DNA from 3 places in the Piscibacillus salipiscarius genome. Region 1 is predicted to be linked to each of the others. Evidence: riboswitches for the same ligand, from Rfam matches in the RefSeq annotation. Region 1 holds a riboswitch; each other region holds the start of a gene.
What was found. A riboswitch is a leader RNA that binds a small molecule or an ion and turns the genes downstream of it on or off. The one in region 1 is predicted to bind cyclic di-GMP.

Region 1 (4,573 bases):
TTTTGGAGAAGATCCCGAAGTTAAGTAACCTTCGAATGAAGTCGGAATTTATTCACTTTGAAATCGATACCCTCCTATTCTGCGTGAAGTTTTTACTCCTGTTACAAGTCAAGAATCTAGCAGGCGAAGTAACAATCGATCACCGAACTGGAATCATGAATCAAAAAGTGAGAAATGATGAAGTCGGCTACCAAGATCCGATTCTTCAGGTCGAAAAACACGCTAGACTTCTTACGAAATGGCTAAAAAGTAGAGGATATGATATCCCAATAGAAACATTAGTCGTCTTCACAAACAAAAATGTCATGATTCAACAAGGACCAATCCCATTAGATCCTAGAATTGTATCAGGCTACAAGCTTAGCCATGCTTATTATGATCTCAAAACGAAATATAAAGATAAACCTGACATTCAGAACAGGTTAAAGCTATATAGAGATCTCCAGCGTCACAATGAAATGTATGATATGAATCTATTAAAGGAATTGAATCTATCTAAAAAGGACTTTATCCCGGGTGCTTTTTGTAACTATTGTCATACAAAATCAATGCAGTATCGCAGGAACGGTTTCGAGTGTAATAATTGTAAGTACAAAAGCCAAACCGTGTTAGAGGAGTTTTTAAAAGATTACTATTTAATCTTTGGTCATGAGATCACTTCAGATACCCTAAGCGAATGGTTGAAAATTGATTTAGTCACCTCTAGAAGACTATTAGCAAAGCAAAACTTTAGAACTAAAGGACGAAAACCCAAAACACACATTCTGAATTATGACTATCGAACTGATTTTAATTATTTAATAGAGTATAATAAAAGCTTATATTTAAGTAAAATAAGGTAGGCTCCCGGTTTTGCTGGGAGCCTTTTATATTGATTTTAGAAGGGAGCTTTTGCGCTTGGGCGCAAAAGCATCAGACTTAGATCCTATTTTTGAGGAATATGTCTGTATCAAGCAGTAAACTGTCCGCATTTCTGAGAGAAGTGTTCGTATCCGGGGATCAACTGTCCGTATCTAGTGATTAATTGTCCGTATTTTGGCTTGGATTGTCCGTATCTGAGAGTGTTGTGTTCGCATTTCAGCAAAAACTGTTCACATCAAGAGTAAAACTGTTCGCATCGCGCTTTAGATCTGAAGGTATGGCGCGAAAGTAATGCAAATCAACTACAAAAATTGTCTAAAAACATAAAATTTTGTTTAAATTAACTTAAACTATAGGAAAAAATGCCGATATAAGTTTTGGTAAGGTTAATTTCATGAACCGTTTTACCTATTAATTATAAAAAAGCTCCTTCGATAATAGCAAACCCATTGAAAGGTGGGGGCGCAAAGCCGCGGGTCTAAGGTTAATGAACTAAGACAGCCGGGTTGCCGAAAAGGATTGGATTATTCATAGTCTACCAATCTTTTTTGGTGGGCTTTTTTTATGTGAAATTTATTAAAAAAGGAGGACCGTCAACAATCAAATAAATTAGGGGGGAATTAAATTGAAATTTAGGACTATAGCCTTAATAGGCGCAATTATTATTAGTTTATTAGCTTTTAGCAATTCTAGTATCGCATCCGAAGACCAAATCAATTTAGAGAGCAATCTTGTTAATTGGACAATGGATGATGCGAACCAGGTTACTTATGCACTTACATCTGAAGGGAAATTACATAAAATCACTCATAGTTCACTAGCAATAAGCAAGACCACAACAGTAGGTACAAACCCTGCTGACCTTTATTTGTTTAATAACAAAATCTACGTTTCACTACCTAATACAAACAGCATAAAAGTGATCGATACCACAACGATGGAAACCACTAATACGATCACAACGAAATTAGAGCCTTACCATATTGCTGTTAATTCTACTCAACTCTTTTACTCAGACAACCATGAAATCTATGAAAAAAGTTTAGAAGATGGGACCGAAGCGGATGTCGTCATTCAAGGTGATACTTGGACGCCATTTAGCGAGCCTGACTTATATCTCGACAAAGAAACAAAAGTCTTATATGCAGCTGAACACGGTACATCAGGTTCTAGTCTTAAAGCTTTCTCAACTGAAGACTATTCATTATTTAGTCGAACGACTTATGGTGGGAGTTACGGTTTTCCATTTCCTAAAGGTAACTTCACCGTGGATGGAAACGATGTTTTTTATGCAGGGCATAAATTTAATAAAAACGACCTAGCGGAGATTCACGGTTTTTATACGAATGAATTCAGCAAAAGTAATTTAACAGGATCGAGACTTGCCAATATTATTGGCGCGGACGATCACTATGTCTATTCACAAGAAAGTGTCTTTGATCGTAATACATTCCGAATAGTTGGTACAATGCCGAGTAACATCACGCATGTTTTATCAGACGGACAACTGAGGCTCATGTACGATTCACAGAATAAAACGATCTTTAATAACCAGGACAATTATGCGGACCAAACTGCACAAACACAATTTAACAACAACAAACTAAGCCTAAACCAGCCAATAGACAAGTGGGTTTTTGACGAGCCAAATCAAAAAATCTACGCGATTTCCACAAGTGAGAATCAGCTATTAGTTATCAACGCTGGGACCATGGAAGTCATAGAAAGTAGATTTGTTGGATCTGCTCCGACAGATATAGAATTACTCAATAATAAGCTGTACATCGCACTAGCTGGAAGCACTAAAATTGCAACGACGAGCACCGCCCAGGGGTCAGCCGTTAATTACATCACGACCTTACAAAATCCATACGACCTCACAACAGATGGAACGAAAATCAATTATGCAACGTTAGATCAACACGTCACTCTATACCATATTGACCTTCAAACTAACACGGAACAAGCTTTAGAATTCTATGATACGAATAAGAATACGTACTATGAACCAGCCATTCATCTAGATTCTAGTAATAATTATTTATATGTAGGTGAATCAGGGTCTACAGGTTCAGATTTACTTGTGTTAAATCCTGAAACAGGTGAACACATCTCTGTATATGAATTTAGTTTTAGCCTACCAGAACGAGCTATTTTAATGGAAAATAACGATCTCTACTATGCTGGTCATAGATTTGATAAAACGAACATCACAAATAGTAAAGTCCAACTCTTTGAAAACAGAGACAAGCTCATTGCTATTTCAGATTCGTATATCTTCAGCGATCGAAAAATCTACAACAAAGAAACGAACCAGCCTATTTTCGAGTACCCAAGTGACATGACAGTTAATAGCGCTGCTGCTGATTCAAGCGGTAACATTTATCTATCAACTTCAGAAAATAACGCCATCTATAAATTTAAATCATTAGATGAATTACAAAATCGGATTGTTCAAAAACTCGCATTTACTCAGCACGATAATGGCTCATATGAATTCACATGGGATCAAGTGACTGGAGATGGTTACAAAATCTATGCTAAACATGAAGAGCTAGATAAATTTACATCAATAACAGACGCACCAGTAATAGCGCAAAATCTAAAAGTTACAAATGCTCAACTAAAACAATGGCTCGGCCGAGATGTATCATTTGAGTTAAAGCTCAATTCGGTAACGAAGAATCGGTGTCGATGAATACCATTCAGCATACATTTGAGGTCCCAACGCCTGTGATTACAGATTATGGATTAAAAGAAACACCTGAGAATTTAAGTGAATATGGCGCGGAAGCGTTTTTGTTACGATTTGAGCAAGAGAAACTTATGGATGGCTTTAATGTCTATGCTTATTCGGAAGATCAAGAGGTAAATCAGAAGTTCGAGGTAGAAGAATTAACTCAGCCTGAGTTGTGGTTTGCGGAAGAGACCTATAACAAATGGGCTGGCAAAACAATGAATTTTGAAATCACCTATGTGGTTAATGGTCATGAATCTACAAAGTTCCGAAACAGTGTCACATACGTTTGAAGAAATTGAGGAAGATCCAGAAGAAGAAGGACCTATTGACCTCAAAGTGCCTAAAATAACGTTCCTCGGCTTCGAGGCGACTCCAGAAGAATTAAAAGACTACGGTGATATGTTCTTTGTATTACGATTTAATTTAGATGCCAAGGCAGAAGGCTATAAAATTTACGCCTATTCAGAAGATGGAGAAGTAGAATATTCACATAGATCTGACTATAGAGTCTCAAGAATTTCCTTTTTAGAAAAATTATATAACCGATGGGATGGAAAGTTGATGCACTTCCAAGTTTCCCAAATCATTGACGGTGTTGAATCAGAAAAATCAAAAGTGTCAACTTTCAATTTTGGAAAAGAAGTCGACCCAGAAGATGATACGAATGATAACTCAAGCGATTCAGATCAAGATGAAACAAAAAATAACTCTGACGATTCAGATACAACAGAAGAAGATGATACTAACCAGACAGATGATCGCACATCAAACAATAATAATTCAGAGACCGATGAAGATGAAACTAATCAAACCCCGGAAATAGTGACAGTTAAAGTTTCTAAAGTAAATGACACACATATTGTCACAGACGAAGCATTCGAGAATGTGGGAAGCGGAGATGAGATTAATATTGATCTTAAAGATGATGAAGAGGCGGATTCGAGTGTGTCCTTAACAAAGGAACAAATTGAG
Region 2 (4,573 bases), on a different contig from region 1:
GATAGTAAGTTCACGACAAGGGCTAGGACTGGAATTAATATTAATAGATGGTTAATACCACTTGCCTCAATTAAGTAGATAATCCATTCGCTGGCGCCTGCATCTAATATGGCGACGCCGAATACGCCCGCAGCGATAAACAGGGATAGTTCATTTCCCATTTTAGGAAGCCGGCCCTGAGTATAGTCCACTAATTCTTTTCCGAATTCTTTCGGTGACTGATAAAAGAGTGACCATATAGTAGACACGATGATCGCCATAATTGGGATGATGGTTAATACTGATAAATCCACAAAGTGTTCGATGGTCATCGTGATGACGGTCATACCGATGATGATTAATAAAAGTTCAAATAACTTACGCTTAGCTGTTTCAATAGAAATGTTCTCGTCTGACTCTACGATTTTTATTGGTTCGCTAATCGATCCCATTGTAAAAAGGCCTAAGATGAATCCAGCTAGGGCAAAAGCGAACCCGAACGGGAATAATTCAACCCAAGTCACATTAAAGTAAGTTAAAATGAGAGCGATTGAAATGAAATAAGGCGACCATAAAAAGCTTAGTGAGAACCCTCTTGTCAGCGCTCTGATTCGGGTATCGCGATAATCAATAAACGAAGATGTTTCGGTCAAATGGTACATAATTGGAATCGTACCCAAATTCATAACCGACCCAATACCTAATATCGATATTTTTAAATACGTATAGAGTTGTTTGGATGTTTTAACATAATGATTAAAAATGGCGTTCATGTAGTCTAAGTACTGACCATTTTTAATTGGAAGGGAGATTAATGGAACGAAAAGAAAAATTGCCAGTAACCCTACATTTTCTCTCATCCCGTGAAATAATTTCATGAGCCCGCTTCCGTTTAGTAAAAAGATAACACTTAAAATCAGCAACGTGCTTATAAGTATCATCGGAGTTTTACTTAAATAAGGTATGTAAGACATCACCGTAATCGTCGCAAATAGACTAACCAGAATTGGAAGCAGGTCTGAATCGATAAATTGTGATAATAAATAGGTAAACCCCATTAGTAATGCAAAAAGGGGTCTAATGATGATCCACTTCATGTTGATACGTCCTTTTACTGTTTACTTTCATTATAGGGGTTTGAAAGTACACTGTCATATTTTTGTTAATAGTTTTGATAGAGATCTTGAATGTATTTAGGGTTGGGGTCGTCTTGTACTAGCGAAAAATGCACATCTATTTGTTTGCGCTTAGGAAATTTCACGAGTCCTTCTTCGGCAAGTTCGTTTAAAACAGTAGAGACAGACTCACGGCTTGAACCAATCATGTTGGCAAGTTCCTGCTGGGTGATGGGTAAGGTGATGGTGTAGAACTCTTGGTCATGTGATGGTCTATTGTAACGGTCGTAAATCATTTGAAGCAGGTGAATGACTTTATCCTTGCAGTGATCTAGTGCCATGACTTTAAGGCGTTCTTCCCGTTCTTTTAGCCGATCACTTAATGTTTCTAAAGCTTTGTGCAATAAAATAGGGTATTTGTTTGCGAGTGCCATAAAACTTTCCTCATCAACTGTACAAAAGTGCGTTGGCTCGATCGCTTCTACATAAACATTATCCATATGTAGTGAAAAGGATCTCATTTTACCAAAGGTACTTCCTGGACCTAATAGGCTGCACGTGAACTGTTTTCCTTCGTCGTTAATGGTATACAATCTCACGGAGCCTTCTTTGATAAAACCCAACTCATGCTTGGTGTTGTCAGGCGTTCGTATGACCTCATTACGATTATATCTTGCATGTTTGATGCATCCTATGAGCTCATTGCTCGCAGGAGGTGCGACATGTTCAAGAAATCCGATTTTAGATAAGTACCATAGTTCATCATATTTCATCAAATTCTCCCCCTAAAAATATGACTTAATGTTAAGTACTTAACAGAAGTTTTCGTTATTTTAGAATAGTATATCAATTAGAAGAAAAAAATACCAGTTGTTCTAGAAAAGGCAAACCACTTGAAAGAGTGGGACGCAAAGCTGGTGGTCTAAGGGTCTGGGGGTGGCCTATGATAGCACAGCTGCCTCTGATCATGTGGGGAGGAGTACAAACGGTGTCAGTTCGGGAAAAAAGTGATCAGTTGTTAGACCGAGAGTGGGTGGAATTACTTAAGGAAGCTAGGGAGCTTGGGTTATGCTTGGAGGACGTTAAACAATTCATTGAGCAAAAACGTCAGTTGTAATATTTTCCTGTATAATCTTAACAACATTTCAGGTCACCTTCAATAAGATGAAGTAAAGTTCATTTTTATTGGAGGTTTTTTTGTGGCACAAACTCCTGTTATTATTGATACAGATCCTGGCATAGATGATTTTATGATGTTGTTGGTAGCGCTCATTCATGAAAAATTGGATGTTCAATTAATTACAACTGCCCCTGGAAATTTAGAGCAGAACCAAACATATGAAAATGCACTAAAAATGGTGAGTTACTTAGGTAAGGAGATTGAGGTTGCTCGAGGTTTAAATAAGCCAATTTTTAAGTCACTTGAGACAGCACCAGATTTTCATGGCGAAACAGGTACGGGAAATGTGGTTTTTCCTAAATCTAATTTTCCTGGAAGTATAAGAACAGCGATATCAGCGATGTATGATGTCATCTCTAAATCGGATGTGCCAATTACCATTGTGACGAGCGGGCCGTTAACGAACGTCGGCTTGTTGTTAAGTACCCATCCTGAGTTAAAGTCGAATATTAAAAGGATTTCGATGATGGGCGGTGCGGTGATGGGAGGTAATGTTATTCCGACAGCAGAATTTAATATTTATGCAGACCCTGATGCTGCGGAGTTAGTTTTTAGGTCCGGCGTTCCTGTCATCATGAGTGGCCTTGATGCGACGAGGCAAGCATTTTTAACGGAACCCGAGCTTGAGAACATTCGTGCAATTAATAGTGATTTATCCGATAAGGTCTACCGAATGCTGAAGTTTTACCAGGAAGCATCTATGGGTTCGCCTTTTAATGTGACTTACTTTGAAGATGTAGTCAGGCTCCATGATGTGTGCGCTGCAGCCTATATTATTGACCCGAGTCTATTTAGTGGTAATTTTTATTATGTTACGGTTGAACGTAACTCACCTTTAACCGCAGGTACGACCTTTGTTGATTACTTAGACACATTAGGAAGGCAGCCAAATGCCTACGTACTTCATGATGTGGACCGGGAAAGGTTAGTCGATTTGTTTATCGATTCGATCCGAAGCTATGAACTTGCATAGATGTGAGAATTCTTGTATAATGCCCAATTGTGTGTTTGAGTTTTAAAGAAAGGGGCATTCGATGAGTTTTCCAAGGTTATTAGAGCTTGAAGCTGAACAGACTCAAGAGGAGCGACAAGCTGAACTTGAGAACATGGAGTTCCAAGTTCTTCGAATGCGTGAAAATATAAAGGAAATCTCAAAGAAATATGACATTGTTGGCATTGACCAAACAAAGCAGGATAATTGGGTGATTGTGTTTAAGGATGCTGATGATGAGAAGGGGCAGCTGATGGTCAATGATTGCGCAGGACCATTTAAAGGCCACTGGGATTCCTGTATGCAGCTTGAATTTAAAGATGAACAAACCGTTCATATTGCCGATATAAAAGGGCCTGAGGATCAAGGGTATGGGTCTATTTTAATGAATTATTTAAAAGATTTAGTCAAAGAGTTTAACTATCAATATATTACAGGTGATTTAGTTGAGCGTGATTGGGATCATTTAAATCGTCTGACGTATTTTTATGAAAAGCATAATTTTAACGTCAATGTGGATCCCAATCAGCAAAAAGGCGAAATCATCTGGCATGGAGACCTCTAGAGGGGTCTTTTTTTGTAGAGAAAAAGCGACCGATAATTTTCCAAAACTGATTGATAAAATTCTAAAAGTGACCGATAAACTTCCCAAAGTGACTGATACGCTTTGACGGACAACTTACATTAGATGAGATTTCATCAATAGTTTGATAAAATGATGGACAACTAATGGCACCGAAAGAAGGATTAACATGGGAGAGTCGGCCTATTCGTTTAGGGACGGGCGGTTTTGGCAGTTGTCACTAGGGTTAATGCTGGCATCTGTTTTTATCTTTTCAAACCTTTATATTATCCAGCCTATTTTACCTATTCTAGCAAAAGAATTTGGAGTATCAGCAACTGAGTCGAGTCTATTATTTTCCGTTGCATCGTTTTCACTTATGATTAGTTTGCTTGCGTTTGGATTTGTTTCGGACCGAATTGGACGAATTGGCATTTTAAAGTGGACGATGTTGTTATCGGTCGTGCCACTCTTTTTAATGCCATTGGTTGATTCGTTTTATGCACTCGTGTTTTTAAGGTTACTAGTCGGGATCTTTTGCGCAGGCCTTCCAGCTGTTGCCGTTGCCTACATAACGGAAGAAGTTGCAGCAGGCAGCCGCGCTTTAGCGGTCACGATTTATATCGCAAGTAACGCTCTTGGCGGTATGGCAGGCAGAGTCTTTGGCGGTTTCTGGGCAGAGGCTTATACCTGGGAGTCAAGCTTTTATGTGTTAGGTGTGTTTGGACTTGTCATATCCCTATTGT
Region 3 (4,573 bases), on a different contig from region 1:
ATCAAACATCTCTTTATTTCGTAGTTTAATAATGCGGTAAATGTGACTGACAATAACTTTACCGACTGCATAAGTTGGTACCGCGATAATCATTGCTACAACTCCGCCGAATTTACCAGCAAATAATAGTAAGAAAATAATCGTAATAGGGTGGACGTTTAATTTTTTACCCATGACTTGTGGTGATATTAAATTACTTTCAATTTGCTGAACGACAACGGCTACGATGACTACTAACAGTGCTTGAAGTGGTGATTCAAATAAACCGACAATAACGCCTGGTGCTGTTCCAATCCATGGACCGATAAATGGAATAAAGTTTGTAAATAAGGCAATAAATGCTAGAATTAACGCGAATTTTAAATCGATAATCAAGTAGCCAATATAGATCAGTATCCCAACACAGAAACTAACAATAATCTGGCCCTGAATGTAATTACTTAACGCATCATCCATCTCATCTAGAATCTCGCCTACTTCATACTTATATTTCTTCGGTAAAAAGCTGATGATTCTCTTTGGTAAACGCTCACCGTCTTTAAGTAAATAAAACAATACAAAAGGTACAACAATTAGAACAATAATGGCACTAGCAACGACACCTAAATAGGTCGTGATGTTTCCAGCTAAATTAGAAGCAATATCTGTTAAGTTGGTTTCTAAACTCCTTAACCATTCGGTGATGGCTTGTTGGTCAGGAGAAATTCGATTAAACCATTCACTGTTTTGCACAGATAGTAAAAATTGATTGGCTTCATCAATAAATGTGGGCACCTGTTCAGCAAAATTTTCAATTTGTTTTTGAAGTTCAGGATAAACTAACATGACTAAGCCAACTAATAAACCAATCCCTGTTAAAAATACAATTAACACCGCAACCGGCCGCGGCATTTTATTATCTAGTACATCGACAATGGGTCTTGTTAAATAATATAAAATCCCTGCAATAATTAATGGTGTAAAAATTGTTTGAGCTAAAACGAATAGGGGGGAGAAGATAAACTGTATCTTTGTCGATAGAAAGATGATTACCATAATGATGATGACAGCATAACCGATTCGGAACCATTTTCCATTAGGCACGTATTTCACCAACTCTCTAAAATGTATAGTCATATTGTAATATAGTAAAATTTGCTAGTCTACTTATTTATGGTTCTAGTATTTCCAAAATAATAGTCTCTAAACATAAAGATACCGTGAACTCACTGTCCACGGCCGTTTGTAAGTTATATACTTGGTCGTTCAACATCAATGAATTTTCTTATTTCTCTTTTACTAATACCCATTTCTTTTGCTTTTTTCATTAGTAGTACCCATTCTCGATCCAGTTGTTTTTCTGTAGCTTTTTGGTAATGCGTCATAGTGACCATTTTCCTCCCCCAACAGATGAGGCAGCTGTGCTGTCTTAGGTTTCCCCTTAGACCACTCGCTTTGCGTCCCTTTTTTTCAAAAGGTTTGCCTTTAAACTGCATCGACTTTATCTTAATTTAATTGTATAAGCTTTACTAGGAAAATGTTACCCCTTTTTCATCTAAAAATTCCGAGACTTTTTTACTAAATTTTCAATTAATTTTAATGTTAAAGTATTTTCTTGTCGAAAATTAAAATTTTCTGCCTTCCATCCAAGCACTTGCTTCTTTTACAAGTTCATTTTTAAGGTCTGTTTTTGTACTTTTATATTTTCGCTCCAGCTTTACAACTGATGCTTTGGAATACCCATAACGATCTAGCTCTTGCTCAAACGCCTCAAATAATTCCTCAAACTTCTGATCGATATCATTTTCCAGTTCCGTTGCTTTTTGTTCATATTTAATAGCCATTGCTCCAAGCTTGAGTGGGTTTGGGTCTTCTTCAAGTTCAGATAGTACGTTTTCTTTAATTTGCTCAACTTCGGTTATGGTTTCTTGTTTTAATTCTTCATAGCTCGTTTCATACTTGTTAATAATGTCATCTTCATCGGGTTGGGTTGTCTGGTTTGTTGGGGTTCTAGGTAACACATCGTCTGTCCAAGTATAGGACTCTTTATCTTGATTCGTCTCAGATTGTTTCTCAGAAGTGAAATTATAGTCTAATATACGATCCACCGTGTTGACACCATTAATAACAAAATAAATGATTAAGATACTTAAAATCAGGAGAAATTTACGCATGTCATGCCGTCAGCCTTTCTCTGTACAATAATTCCTTTGTTCTTATTTCATCTTCGTCAAAAAAAATATGATTTATACGGTACATTTCGGGGAAAATAAACAATGATGTGACAGATTTGGACAAAATGAAGCAAAAACCGTTTTATGGTAACCTCTCAATAACTGAGGACCTTATTAGAGCGTAAATGCTATTTCATGGTGCGTTTTAGTTGTCCAAACCTGTTTTTTATATGATGAACCGTAGTGGTAAAATAGCGGTTATAGTTGTGAAAAAACTAAATATAAAGGGGTTTTAAAATTGAGTTCTGGAAATGGACTGGAGAGAAAGAAACTAAGTAAGACACTCAAACCACATTGGGTATGGGCCATAGCATTAGGTTCATCAATTGGTTGGGGGTCATTTGTACTACCTGCTGATTGGATGGCTGGTGCTGGGCCATTAGGCGTTATTTTAGGATTGAGTATTGGCGCTGTATTAATGGCTATTATTGCAATCAGTTATGGAGTGCTGATCAGGAATTACCCGGTTTCAGGCGGGGAATTTGCTTATGCATTTTTAAGCTTAAACCGTGTACACGCTTATATTAGTGGTTGGTTCTTAACGTTAGGGTACATATGTATTGTGGCGTTAAACGCGACAGCTTTTGCATTGATGCTTAAATTCGTTTTCCCTGATTTCATTCAAAATATGAAGATTTATACTGTTGCAGGCTGGGATGTTTATTTTACTGAAATTATTATAGTTACTTTATTAGTTGCATTTTTCACTTATCTAAATATTAAAGGATCAGGATTATCTGGTCGCATGCAATTTATATTTGTTATGATTTTAATCTTGGGAGTATTTTCATTAACAGGCTTTATGACGACGAATAGCGGGGCGTCATTTAGTAACATGAATCCTGTATTTAGCCCAGAAGTATCACCGCTAGCAGCAATCTTAACCATTGTTGCGATTGCACCATTTGCTTATGTCGGGTTTGATAACGTACCACAAGCTGCAGAAGAGTTCAAATTCTCAGCACGAAAAGCGTTAACGTTAATTATGATGGCATTATTATTTGCTGCGATTATCTATTCATTTATGATCATCACAACAGCTGTCGCAGCTCCTTGGCAGGATACGTCATCTGCAGGTCTTCAGTGGGGAACAGGTACTGTCGTTCAAGACGTATTAGGAACTGGCGGATTAGTTATTTTAGTAGTCGCTTTATCTATGGGGATCTTCACAGGCTTAAACGGATTTTTAATTTCAGCAAGCCGTGTATTATTCGCTATGGCAAGAGGTAAAGTGCTACCGAACGCCTTTTCTAAATTGCATTCTAAGCATAATACACCATACTTTGCGATTATTTTCGCTGCCATTGTTGCAATCCTTGCTCCATGGTTTGGTCGTGAAGTACTAGGTTGGATTGTTAATATGTCTTCTCTAGGTGTATCCATTGCTTATTTCTATACTTGTTATACAGCATATAGCTTACTTAAGTGGAATGATCAAGGAAGTGAGTTTGATGAAACACTTCACATCGTTTCACCAGGTAAAAAATTTATCGCTATTTTAGGAATGGTATCAAGTGTTGGTTTCTTAATATTATTACTATATCCGAATTCGCCGGCTGCACTAGGTTCTGAGTCGTTATGGGCATTAGTGATTTGGATTGTGCTAGGCTTTATTTTCTACTTAGTTAAGCGAAAAGATTTACAGAGTTATGATCGTGAAGATTTAGCTTATTTAATTTTAGGAAAAGAGAAATTTAAATTAACAGATAAAGAAGATTAATATGTGGGGCTGCTCTAAATGAGATTTAGGGCAGCTTTTTTTATGGAAATGATGTTAAGGAGGGAACCAACCCGCCGTGAGGAGAGTTTAACTCCTCGTTAGGGAAAATCCGCCCGCAGTGAGCAAAAACTGTTTCGCGTGGCCGTAGGAACTGTCCGTATCTAGAGGTGAAGTTTTCGTGAAATCGGGTGAATTGTCCGCATTCCGGGGAGAAGTGTTCACGTGACCGTAGGAACTGTCTGTATCCAGAGGTGAAGTGTTCGCGTGATCGGGTGAATTGTCCGTATTCTGAGGGGAAGTGTTCGTGTAACCTATGACATAAAAAAAACGAACTCGCTAAGAGTAGCGAGTTCGTTTTAGTGTTAATTATTGTACTGCATTTAATGCGTTTAAGTGACCGTTACCGAATTTTTTCTTATCTTGGCCATTGACTTCTTCAACTGCACCATTTAGTAATTCACGCTTCACTTGTGCAGGAGATAAGTCACCATTGTTTTGGTCAATAATTAGACCAGCTACAGCAGATACTTTAGGCGTAGCCATTGATGTACCAACACTGAAGTAGTAACCATCATTTGAAGCACTGTCTGCACTTAAGTTGAATTCGAAGTAGTGCATATTATTTGCAAGATACTCATCT

Region 2: it holds a riboswitch for cyclic di-GMP, as region 1 does, so the genes downstream of both, ACFSW4_RS09410 (anti-repressor SinI family protein) here and ACFSW4_RS02025 (YncE family protein) in region 1, are expected to answer to the same signal.
Region 3: it holds a riboswitch for cyclic di-GMP, as region 1 does, so the genes downstream of both, ACFSW4_RS09100 (anti-repressor SinI family protein) here and ACFSW4_RS02025 (YncE family protein) in region 1, are expected to answer to the same signal.

What each region holds. Positions count from the first base shown of each region.
Region 1 covers NZ_JBHUMZ010000009.1:25,359-29,931, reverse strand. The annotation lists gene ACFSW4_RS02030 (NERD domain-containing protein) at 1-842, shown strand, start outside; cyclic di-GMP riboswitch class I at 1,291-1,375, shown strand; gene ACFSW4_RS02025 (YncE family protein) at 1,487-3,559, shown strand; gene ACFSW4_RS02020 (hypothetical protein) at 3,556-3,891, shown strand; gene ACFSW4_RS02015 (hypothetical protein) at 3,851-4,573, shown strand, end outside.
Region 2 covers NZ_JBHUMZ010000021.1:147,591-152,163, reverse strand. The annotation lists gene ACFSW4_RS09420 (hypothetical protein) at 1-1,076, opposite strand, end outside; gene ACFSW4_RS09415 (Crp/Fnr family transcriptional regulator) at 1,142-1,867, opposite strand; cyclic di-GMP riboswitch class I at 1,968-2,057, shown strand; gene ACFSW4_RS09410 (anti-repressor SinI family protein) at 2,038-2,211, shown strand; gene ACFSW4_RS09405 (nucleoside hydrolase) at 2,294-3,247, shown strand; gene ACFSW4_RS09400 (hypothetical protein) at 3,309-3,830, shown strand; gene ACFSW4_RS09395 (MFS transporter) at 4,018-4,573, shown strand, end outside.
Region 3 covers NZ_JBHUMZ010000021.1:80,713-85,285, reverse strand. The annotation lists gene ACFSW4_RS09105 (AI-2E family transporter) at 1-1,083, opposite strand, end outside; gene ACFSW4_RS09100 (anti-repressor SinI family protein) at 1,230-1,373, opposite strand; cyclic di-GMP riboswitch class I at 1,391-1,473, opposite strand; gene ACFSW4_RS09095 (hypothetical protein) at 1,605-2,087, opposite strand; gene ACFSW4_RS09090 (APC family permease) at 2,452-3,933, shown strand; gene ACFSW4_RS09085 (S8 family peptidase) at 4,300-4,573, opposite strand, start outside.